3 regions of the Priestia sp. ST2 genome follow, and region 1 is predicted to be linked to each of the others. Evidence: riboswitches for the same ligand, from Rfam matches in the RefSeq annotation. Region 1 holds a riboswitch; each other region holds the start of a gene.

Region 1 (3,280 bases):
TAGGTTCAAAAAAAGAGGCTGGAACAAAAGGGTTTTAGACGAAGTGAAACGAATCATCGATCAAGATGTGTGATTAGTGGTTCGTTTTTTTGTTAAGGCAAACGTAGGTTTCATGTGTATAGGTCTTTCTAGCAGGTGATTGGAGGACAAGACGAAGACTCCTGCGGGAAAAGCGGAACAGGCGAGACCCCACAGGAACGTATGTGACGAGGAGGCTCAGCGACCGCCCGCGGGAAGCGAAGTCTTGTACGGAAATCAACTGCGGTGTCACAAGCGATTCAGCTCATGTATTCCATTTGCCTTTAGAGTGGATTCATTTTGTTATGTCTCAACCTCTTTTGGAAAAATGTGCATAACTCTTAACGAAACCTTGTAGCAGAAGGCTCAGTCAAACGTTATAATAGATAATGAATGATGATATATTCTCTATATTTGTCATATATTTGTATTACATATGTAATTAAAGAAAAACATTCACTTGATATACTGTTTAATGACTTAACTTTATCTTAAAATTTACAGTGAAATGCCTGTTTATAGAGGCTTAGAACATACACAGCAAATGGAGGAGCAATCATGGCAAACGAAAAGATGCAAGAAGGACTTGATCGTTTTATCAATGAAGATTTAAATGACCTTTTAGGTAGACTGTTCCCCTTAATGGACCGGGAGTGTGCCGAAGAAAAAAGAAAGCTTATCGAAACAGCGGTAGAGTACATTTATTCGTCAGGATATCACCAAGGGGCAAAAGATTTAATCGAAACGCACCGAAAAGATGATTACAAATTGTTAAGGCAAAAGTTAGCGTCAGCGCCTCCTAAAAACTAATTTTTTTGAAATTTCTTTTGACAGCATAAATGTAAGGTGTTAAGATGACTCTACATTCAAAATATTATAAACAATTAAAACTCTTATTGAGAGAGGCGGAGGGACTGGCCCTGTGAAGCCCGGCAACCATTTAACATTCTTGTTGAAAAGGTGCTACATCCTGCAAAGCGTACAGCTTTGAAAAATAAGAGAGGATTTCATAGATACTATGCCTCTCTATTCGTGATAGAGAGGCTTTTTATTTTATGTGAATATGTTTTGAATGAACAATTTTATAAAAATGCATCAGGTGCTGTGTAACGAATGTACGCAGCTTAAAAGGGAAGACCGGTGAAAAGCCGGCGCGGTCCCGCCACTGTAATGGGGAGCAACTTATTAACCACTGTTTCATGTTGAAATGGGAAGGGATAGGAAGCGATGAACCTAAGTCAGGAGACCTGCCTGTTGTATGCACTTAAGCTCTACGGGATATAGAGAGGAGTGAGGAATACGTGTTGAGAAAAACAGGCTATCTCAACTTTAGTTAAGTATGCGTATCATCTCTCTTTTCATTTCGAAAAGAGAGATTTTTTAGTTTACCGATAAAAAATATACAGGGAGTGGAAAAAATGAGCAGTGTAAAAAGTTCAAACTTAGGTTATCCAAGAATTGGTGAAAAACGAGAATGGAAAAAAGCGCTTGAGCAGTTTTGGGCAGGAAAACTAGAGAAAGATATCTTTTTGCAGGAAATTGAGTCTCTTCGTCTAGGGCATTTAAAAAAACAGCGTGACGCAGGAATTGAATTGATTCCAGTCGGCGATTTTAGCTTATACGATCACGTGTTAGATACAGCCGCTATGTTTGGTCTAGTGCCAAAGCGCTTTGATTATGACGGGGGACCGGTATCGCTTGAAACGTATTTTGACATCGCGCGAGGAACAAAAGGTGCGGTAGCTTCTACGATGACAAAATGGTTTAACACAAATTATCACTATATCGTACCAGAGCTTGAGGAATGTACGCCGGCACTTGTAGAAAATCGCCCGCTTCAATTTTACAAAGAAGCAAAACAGAAGCTGAATATTGAAGGCAAGCCCGTTATTTTAGGTCCAGTAACATTTGTGAAGCTGTCAAAAGGATATAAAAAAAGTGAGTTTAAAGAAGTAGTTGAACAATTTGTTCCGCTTTATGCAACTATCTTAGCGGAGCTGCAAGCAGAAGGAGTAGAGTGGGTACAAATAGATGAGCCGGTTTTAGCTACAACGCTATCAAAAGAAGACCTGGCGCTTTACAAAGAAGTCTATCAAGCTTTGAAGGAAGCAGCACCGAATGTAAAAGTCATTTTACAAACGTATTTTGACAGCGTTGATTACTATAAAGAAGTCGTGTCTCTTCCTGTTGAAGGAATTGGTTTAGACTTTGTGCATGACCGAGGCGAAAATCTCACTGCCCTTAATAAATATGGTTTTCCAACTGATAAAGTGCTGGCAGCAGGAGTGATTGACGGACGAAACATTTGGCGTGAAAATTTGGACGAGCAGCTTTTAACGATCAGTGAAATTGAAGAAGCCGTATCAAAAGACCGTTTGATTCTTCAGCCTTCATCAAGTCTGCTACATGTTCCTGTCACGGTGAAAAATGAAGAGACGATTGATCCAGTATTGAAAAATGCGCTCTCTTTTGCAGATGAAAAGCTAAAGGAAATTACGCTGTTAACAAAAGCGGTGCAGCAAGGAAAAGAAGCAATAGAAGAAGAAATAAGCGTAAGCAAGCAGGCAATTCAAGCATTAAATGGATCATCTTTTCGAAATTGTCAAGATGTGCAAAAAGAGCTGAAGCAGCTGCACAGCTATAAAGCAGAGCGACAAGCGCCGTTTGACGTACGTCAGCGCGTTCAGCAAGAAGCGTTTCAACTGCCGCTTCTTCCAACGACCACGATTGGAAGCTTTCCGCAAACAAAAGAAGTGCGAAAAGAGCGTCTAAAATGGCGTAAAGGCGAGTTAAGCGATGAAGCATATGAAGCGTACATTAACGAGGAAATAAAAAAATGGATTGAAATTCAAGAAAACATCGGCTTAGATGTCCTTGTGCACGGAGAGTTTGAGCGTACGGATATGGTCGAATACTTCGGTGAGAAATTAGGAGGCTTTCAGTTTACGAAGTTTGGCTGGGTGCAATCTTACGGTTCTCGCTGCGTGAAGCCGCCGCTTATTTACGGAGATGTATCGTATGAGCAGGCGATGACGATCAAAGAAACGGTCTACGCACAGTCTCTAACAAATAAGCCGGTTAAAGGAATGCTGACGGGTCCGATTACGATTTTAAACTGGTCGTTTGTGCGTGATGATATCCCGCGCTACGACGTCGCAAATCAAATTGCGCTTGCTCTTAGAAAAGAAGTAGAAGCACTTGAAAGTCAGGGCATTTCAATGATTCAAGTAGATGAACCGGCGCTGCGTGAAGGACTGCCGTT
Region 2 (3,280 bases), on a different contig from region 1:
GTGATAAATATGACAGATCAATTACTACTAAATGAGTTAATAGACATACGCCGTGAGCTGCACCGGTTTCCAGAGCTTTCAATGAAAGAATATGAAACAACTAAACGTATTAAAAAGTGGTTAAGGCACTATGATATTTCTATAGCGGATGCATTCCAATTAGACGTAGGGACAGTAGCAGAAATTGTAGGAGGAAAGCCGGGACCTACTATCGCTATTCGAGCTGATATTGATGCGCTGCCAATTGAAGAAAAAACCAATCTGCCATTTGCTTCTGAAGTGAACGGTGTTATGCACGCGTGCGGCCATGATTTTCATACGGCTTCTATAATCGGAGCAGCTATCCTTCTTAAAGAGCGTCAGCAGGAGCTTTGCGGTACGATTCGATTTATCTTTCAGCCAGCCGAAGAAACGGCTTCAGGGGCAAAAATGCTAGTTGAAAAAGGTGTGCTCGAAGGAGTGGAAGCGATATTTGGGATGCATAACAAACCGGATCTTCCTGTAGGAACCATTGGGATCAAACCGGGACCTTTAATGGCAAGCGTTGATCGTTTTGAAATTGACGTCAAAGGAGTAGGAGGTCACGCGGGTATTCCTGAAAAAACAATAGATCCGATTGCTGCTGCTGGTCAAATTGTTACTAGTTTACAAACCATTGTCAGCCGTAATCTCAGCCCCTTTCAAAATGTTGTTGTCAGCATAACTCAAATCCACGGAGGGAGCTCGTGGAACGTCATTCCTGACAAAGTAACGCTTGAAGGAACGGTGCGTACCTTTCAAGAAGAAGCGAGAGAAAAAATACCGGCTCTTATGAAACGAACTGCTGAAGGGATTGGCGCAGCTTTCGGGGCTTCAGTAGACGTTAAATGGTATCCATATCTTCCTGTAGTCAACAATGATGATAAGCTGGAAAAACTGGCTATTAAAGCGGCAGAGGATCTTAGTTATCAAGTCGTAGAAGCTGAACAATCGCCTGGAGGAGAAGATTTTGCCGTATATCAGCAGCATGTACCAGGATTTTTTGTATGGATGGGTACAGCTGGAGAATATGAATGGCACCATCCTTCTTTTTCATTAAATGAAGAGGCATTACTTGTAGCAGCTTCTTATTTTGCTAATCTAAGCTTTCATTTTTTGAATTCATTCCATTACCGAAAAAATTAAAATATTTTTATTTTTCTATTTACGCGGATGGAATTGTTTGATAAAATAAATTTTAAATTAAAAAGTTATCACGAGTGGACGAGAGATCTGGCTCTTTGACTCCACAGCAACCTACGAATGTAAGGTGCTCCTACCAGCAAAGCATGTGCTTTGGGTGATAAAACGGGTGAAAAACTCATTTTGCATCAAAGCAAAATGAGTTTTTTTTATTTTTCTAAAAGGAGAGGGTTTTATGAGTCATACAGCAGTTGCAGCACATACAGGAGAGAAAGCATTAAAGGAAGCAGTGAAATTATTAGGAAAGCATTATCAAGTAGCTTATCGTGAGTTAGAAACATTTTATGAAATTGTGGTCGAAAACCATGTTCGTACATATGCTGTAGGCATAGATATTAAAGATATACAAAAAGCAAATGAACTAGAAATTTATTCATCATGCTGTTCCAAGCTTGAGCGAGTAGGCTGTCTTTTATAGAAGAAGTCTGCTCGCGCCTCTATTTTTTAAGTGTTTTTAAATAGAAAGCATGGTTTTTGACAAGCAAAGAATCTGGTGGGTATAATCAATACTCGCTAGGTTTTAAAATTAATCATAAATTGTCGAAATTTTTACACAAATTAAAGGTTACATTCGAAATGAATTGTGGTATGTTATAAAACAAGAATATTTTATGAAAGGAGCATTGAAATGGAAATGTCTCTTGAACACGGAAACGATGCAGGAAGCGAACAGCTTATTGATCGTATCCTAGACTTTTTAGAAGATGACCAAAAGTAAAAAAGAGTGTGCGGTGCTATCCCTAGCCGCGCACTCTTTTTTTATCATGTGCGTAAAGACAGCGCCATACTATGATACATAGGGATAGGATGAAAGGGTCTCTGTCAAAGGGATTGACGAATGGTTTTGTTTGATAGAAAATTTAGAAAAAGGAAAGAGATGAAGGGTATGTCGAACAAAACATCTTTGTATCAAACAAAAGAACAGTTAAAAAAACTTGTAAGCGAATTGGTTTCTATACCTAGCGTGACAGGAACGATGGCAGAAGTGGAAATGGCTGAATCGATAGCATCGTATTTATTGAAGCTGCCTTACTTTCAAAAAAATGAGCAAGTCGAGCTTCATTCAACAGGAGACGGGCGATCGATTGTTACAGCTTTTGTTCAAGGGAAAAATACGAACAAAACAGTTGTACTAGTAAGTCATTACGATGTAGTGGATGTACAAGATTATGGACAGTGGAAAAAGGATGCTTTTCACGCTGATACATTAACACGTACTTTTTATAACCATATGGAACAAGTTCCGGCGCACGTACAAAAAGATATGATAAAAGGAGACTGGCTTTTTGGACGAGGAACGATGGACATGAAAGCAGGCATTGCCCTGCATATCAGTATGGTTGAACGAGCATGCAACGGAGAGTTTGACGGAAACATCCTGCTGCTGTCGGTACCGGATGAAGAAGTAAATTCGCTTGGGATGAGAAAAGCAGTGCCTGTTCTTTTGGAACTTGCCCGCAAACATCAGCTGGATTTTTCTCTCATGCTAAATGCAGAACCGGTGTTCAGCCGCTATCCTGGAGATCAAACGAACTATGTGTACTCAGGATCGATTGGAAAAATCATGCCAAGCTTTTTGTGTTATGGAAAAGAAACTCATGTAGGGGAACCGCTAGCTGGTTTAAATGCTAATTTACTAGCTTCTTATTTAACAAAAGAAATAGAATTAAACGTTGATTTTTGCGAAAAAGTAAGAGATGAAACGAGTCCACCTCCTACGGTGCTGATACAAAAAGATTTAAAAGAAGAGTATTCAGTTCAAGTTCCGCACTCTGCCGTTGTATTATTTAATTTATTTATGTTAAACCGCTCTCTTAAAGAAGTAACAGATCTGCTGTTGAAATCGGCTGAAAAAGCAGCTTTAAATGTAAAAAAACATTATAATAAAGCCGCTAGGCAGTACGCTGAGGGAATGGAGGGTTCATCTCTTGACGTGAACGTATGGACGTATGAAGAACTTTATACTCATGCAGTCAAACAGCACGGAGAAAAATATGTGCACGAAATGGAAGCAGCACTTTTGGCACAAGAGGAGGATGACAGAAATAAAACCATTAAA
Region 3 (3,280 bases), on a different contig from region 1:
GCCACTGTTTTTCTTGTCTTATGGAAACAATATGGCCTAAGCTGCTTTTTAAAACAGTTCTTTCTTGCAAATTTCTTTTAAAAAACAGGTGAACTGTGATACATTAACGAATATTGTATAGCATAAAGAAATGATGTTACTATACAACTGACGATTATGGGTGATGAAAATGGGGCTAATTGAAATTGAAAAAGTAATTATTGTCGAAGGGAAATCAGATAAAAAGCGTATCCAAGATATCATTCGAGAACCAATTGAAATTATCTGTACAAACGGTACGATTAGTTTATCAAAGCTGGATGAAATTATTGACTGTACGTTTAACAAAGAGGTATACATACTTGTTGACTCTGATGATTCAGGGAATAAGCTAAGAAAACAATTTAAACGAGAGCTTCCGGAAGCAGAGCATCTATATATTGATAAAATGTACCGAGAGGTTGCTGCCGCCCCTAGACATCACATAGCAACAGTATTACTGAGTGCCAATATCGATGTTAATGCAGAATTTTTAACATAAAAGGAATGAGCAACATGCAAGAATGGAGCGAAAAACAGCTTGAAGATCAGTTAAAAGAAGGACAAAGAACGTTTATCTTTTTCCATACACCTTTTTGCGGGACATGTCAGCTGGCAAAAAAAATGTTAACCGTAGCAGAAGCGATGCTGCCCGGTGTGACCATCGGAATGAGCAATTTAAATTATATGCCTTCAAAAGCAGAAATATTTTCAATTGAAAGTGTACCTTGTTTGATTGAAGTGAAAAATGGCGAAATGGTAAAAAAACTCTATGCGTTTCATTCCATCGAGCACGTACTTGAAGAGCTTCGATAATCAAACGTTTGTTTAAAATGAAGAAATTGAAAGAGAGTGAACCGTTGGGGCTGTTGGAATCTTGGGATATTATCCCAAGAACAAAACCTGTTGACAGCCTATCTGACACATGCTAAAATCACACTCATGAATGTTCATAAATGAATGAATATTTCCCAAAAACAAAATAATTGTTGCGAACTCTTATCAAGAGAGGTGGAGGGACTGAGCCCTGTGAAACCCGGCAACCGTCAGACTAACTGAAATGGTGCCAATTCCTGCAAAGCTATGTGCTTTGAAAGATGAGAGAAAGGATTAAATATCGAGCCTTTCTGTCATGCGCAGAGAGGCTTTTTTGATGGGGAAAATTGTTTTACGGCTTTTTCATCCTATAGGGCAACCTAACATAATTAAGTTTTTACTAAAGAAGGTGAAGAAATATGATTACATTAACAGACGTTACAAAAATTTATCAGGCCAAAAGTGGTCAAATAACAGCTGTTGATAATGTGAATCTAACCGTTAACCAAGGTGAAATTTACGGAATTATTGGTTATAGCGGAGCGGGGAAAAGTTCTTTAATTCGCTTGCTAAACGGGTTAGAAACACCAACGACAGGAACGGTCGAAGTAGCAGGTAATGATATTGGAAAAATTAAAGGCGGAAAACTCAGAAAAGCTAGACAAGAAATTAGTATGGTATTTCAGCACTTTAATATCTTGTGGTCGCGTACGGTGCGAGAAAATATTGCTTTTCCGTTAGAAATAGCAGGGATCTCAAAAGAAAAAAGAATGAAACGAGTAGACGAGCTTATCAAGTTAGTCGGGCTTGAAGGGCGTGAAAATGCTTATCCATCACAGCTTAGCGGTGGACAAAAGCAGCGTGTTGGTATTGCTCGAGCGCTAGCCAATAACCCAAAAGTATTGCTGTGTGATGAAGCAACATCAGCGCTTGATCCTCAAACGACAGATTCCATTTTAGATCTGTTAGTAGATATTAATGAGAAGCTAGGGTTAACCATTGTATTGATTACTCATGAAATGCACGTTATTCGTAAAATTTGTCATCGGGTAGCCGTTATGGAAAATGGGGCAGTGGTAGAAGAAGGACAAGTGCTAGAAGTATTCAGAAAACCTAAGCAGCCGATTACAAAACGGTTCGTTCAACAGATTTCTGAACCAGAAGAAACGTTTGAAACAATTGAACAAGTACAGGGGTTATATCCAAGCGGGCAAATTATTCAGCTTACGTTTGTTGGCGGAAAAGCAGAGCAACCGCTCATTACAACGATTTTAAAACAGTTTGATGTAACGATTAATATTTTGCAAGGAAAGATTTCTCATACACAAACAGGTTCATACGGGACGTTGTTCGTTCATTTAGACGGAGAATTAACAGAAGTTGAAAAAGTCATTGCATACATTCATGAGCAGCAGGTAGAAGTGGAGGTAATGACAAATGCTTGAGAAACTATTTCCGAACGTTATTTTAGATGATTTTATTCAAGCGACAAATGAAACACTATATATGACGGCTATTTCAGTTATAGCCACGTTTGTTCTAGGTATTTTATTGGGCTTGCTTTTATTTTTAACGTCCAAAGGACAGCTCTGGCAAAACAAACCTTTATATGCCATTGTGTCAGCAGTTGTAAATATCTTTCGTTCCATTCCATTCATTATTTTAATTGTTTTACTGATTCCATTTACCAAAGCATTGGTAGGAAGTATTTTAGGCGCTAATGCAGCGTTACCTGCTTTAATTGTGGGAGCAGCACCATTTTATGCGCGTCTTGTAGAAATTGGTCTGCGTGAAATTGATAAAGGTGTTATTGAAGCTGCTAAATCAATGGGAGCAACAACAAGCACTATTATCTTTAAAGTGCTGTTACCTGAATCGCTGCCAGCTTTAATTTCTGGTTTGACGGTAACGACGATTGCGCTAGTCGGCTATACGGCAATGGCGGGTGTGATTGGAGCTGGAGGTCTTGGGAACCTTGCATATTTAGAAGGATTCCAGCGCAGTCATAATGATGTAACGCTAGCTGCTACGATCTTAATTTTGATTATTGTATTTATTATCCAACTTATTGGAGATGCGATTACTGCAAAAATTGATAAAAGATAAAGGGAGGATTATTTATTATGAAAAAATGGCTTTCGGCTTTAGCACTAACATCTGCGCTAGTAGTAGGATTAGCTGCATGTGGATCTAACAATGGATCAAAAGATGAAAAGAAAATTGTTGTGGGTGCATCTAATACGCCTCATGCTGAAATTTTAGAACAAGCAAAACCGATTTTAGAAAAACAAGGAATCGACTTAGAAATTAAAAAATTCCAAGATTACATCTTACCGAACACAGCTCTTGCAAACAATGAAATTGATGCAAACTACTTCCAGCACGTTCCTTATATGAATTCAGTGCTGAAAGATCACAAGGGTGAAAAAGGGTATGATTTTGTAAG

What was found. A riboswitch is a leader RNA that binds a small molecule or an ion and turns the genes downstream of it on or off. The one in region 1 is predicted to bind S-adenosylmethionine.
Region 2: linked by a shared signal. The riboswitch ahead of AC0KUU_RS14300 (hypothetical protein) and the one ahead of metE (5-methyltetrahydropteroyltriglutamate--homocysteine S-methyltransferase) in region 1 are both predicted to bind S-adenosylmethionine.
Region 3: linked by a shared signal. The riboswitch ahead of AC0KUU_RS21780 (methionine ABC transporter ATP-binding protein) and the one ahead of metE (5-methyltetrahydropteroyltriglutamate--homocysteine S-methyltransferase) in region 1 are both predicted to bind S-adenosylmethionine.

What each region holds. Positions count from the first base shown of each region.
Region 1 covers NZ_JBVVNT010000004.1:655,759-659,038, reverse strand. Annotated here, with positions in the region: gene AC0KUU_RS20900 (hypothetical protein) at 577-828, shown strand; SAM riboswitch class I at 909-1,019, shown strand; cobalamin riboswitch at 1,099-1,287, shown strand; gene metE (5-methyltetrahydropteroyltriglutamate--homocysteine S-methyltransferase) at 1,437-3,280, shown strand, end outside.
Region 2 covers NZ_JBVVNT010000003.1:354,563-357,842, reverse strand. Annotated here, with positions in the region: gene AC0KUU_RS14305 (amidohydrolase) at 10-1,164, shown strand; SAM riboswitch class I at 1,227-1,328, shown strand; gene AC0KUU_RS14300 (hypothetical protein) at 1,397-1,639, shown strand; gene AC0KUU_RS14295 (M20/M25/M40 family metallo-hydrolase) at 2,108-3,280, shown strand, end outside.
Region 3 covers NZ_JBVVNT010000005.1:65,829-69,108, reverse strand. Annotated here, with positions in the region: gene AC0KUU_RS21790 (toprim domain-containing protein) at 170-520, shown strand; gene AC0KUU_RS21785 (thioredoxin family protein) at 535-834, shown strand; SAM riboswitch class I at 1,015-1,122, shown strand; gene AC0KUU_RS21780 (methionine ABC transporter ATP-binding protein) at 1,254-2,279, shown strand; gene AC0KUU_RS21775 (methionine ABC transporter permease) at 2,272-2,940, shown strand; gene AC0KUU_RS21770 (MetQ/NlpA family ABC transporter substrate-binding protein) at 2,958-3,280, shown strand, end outside.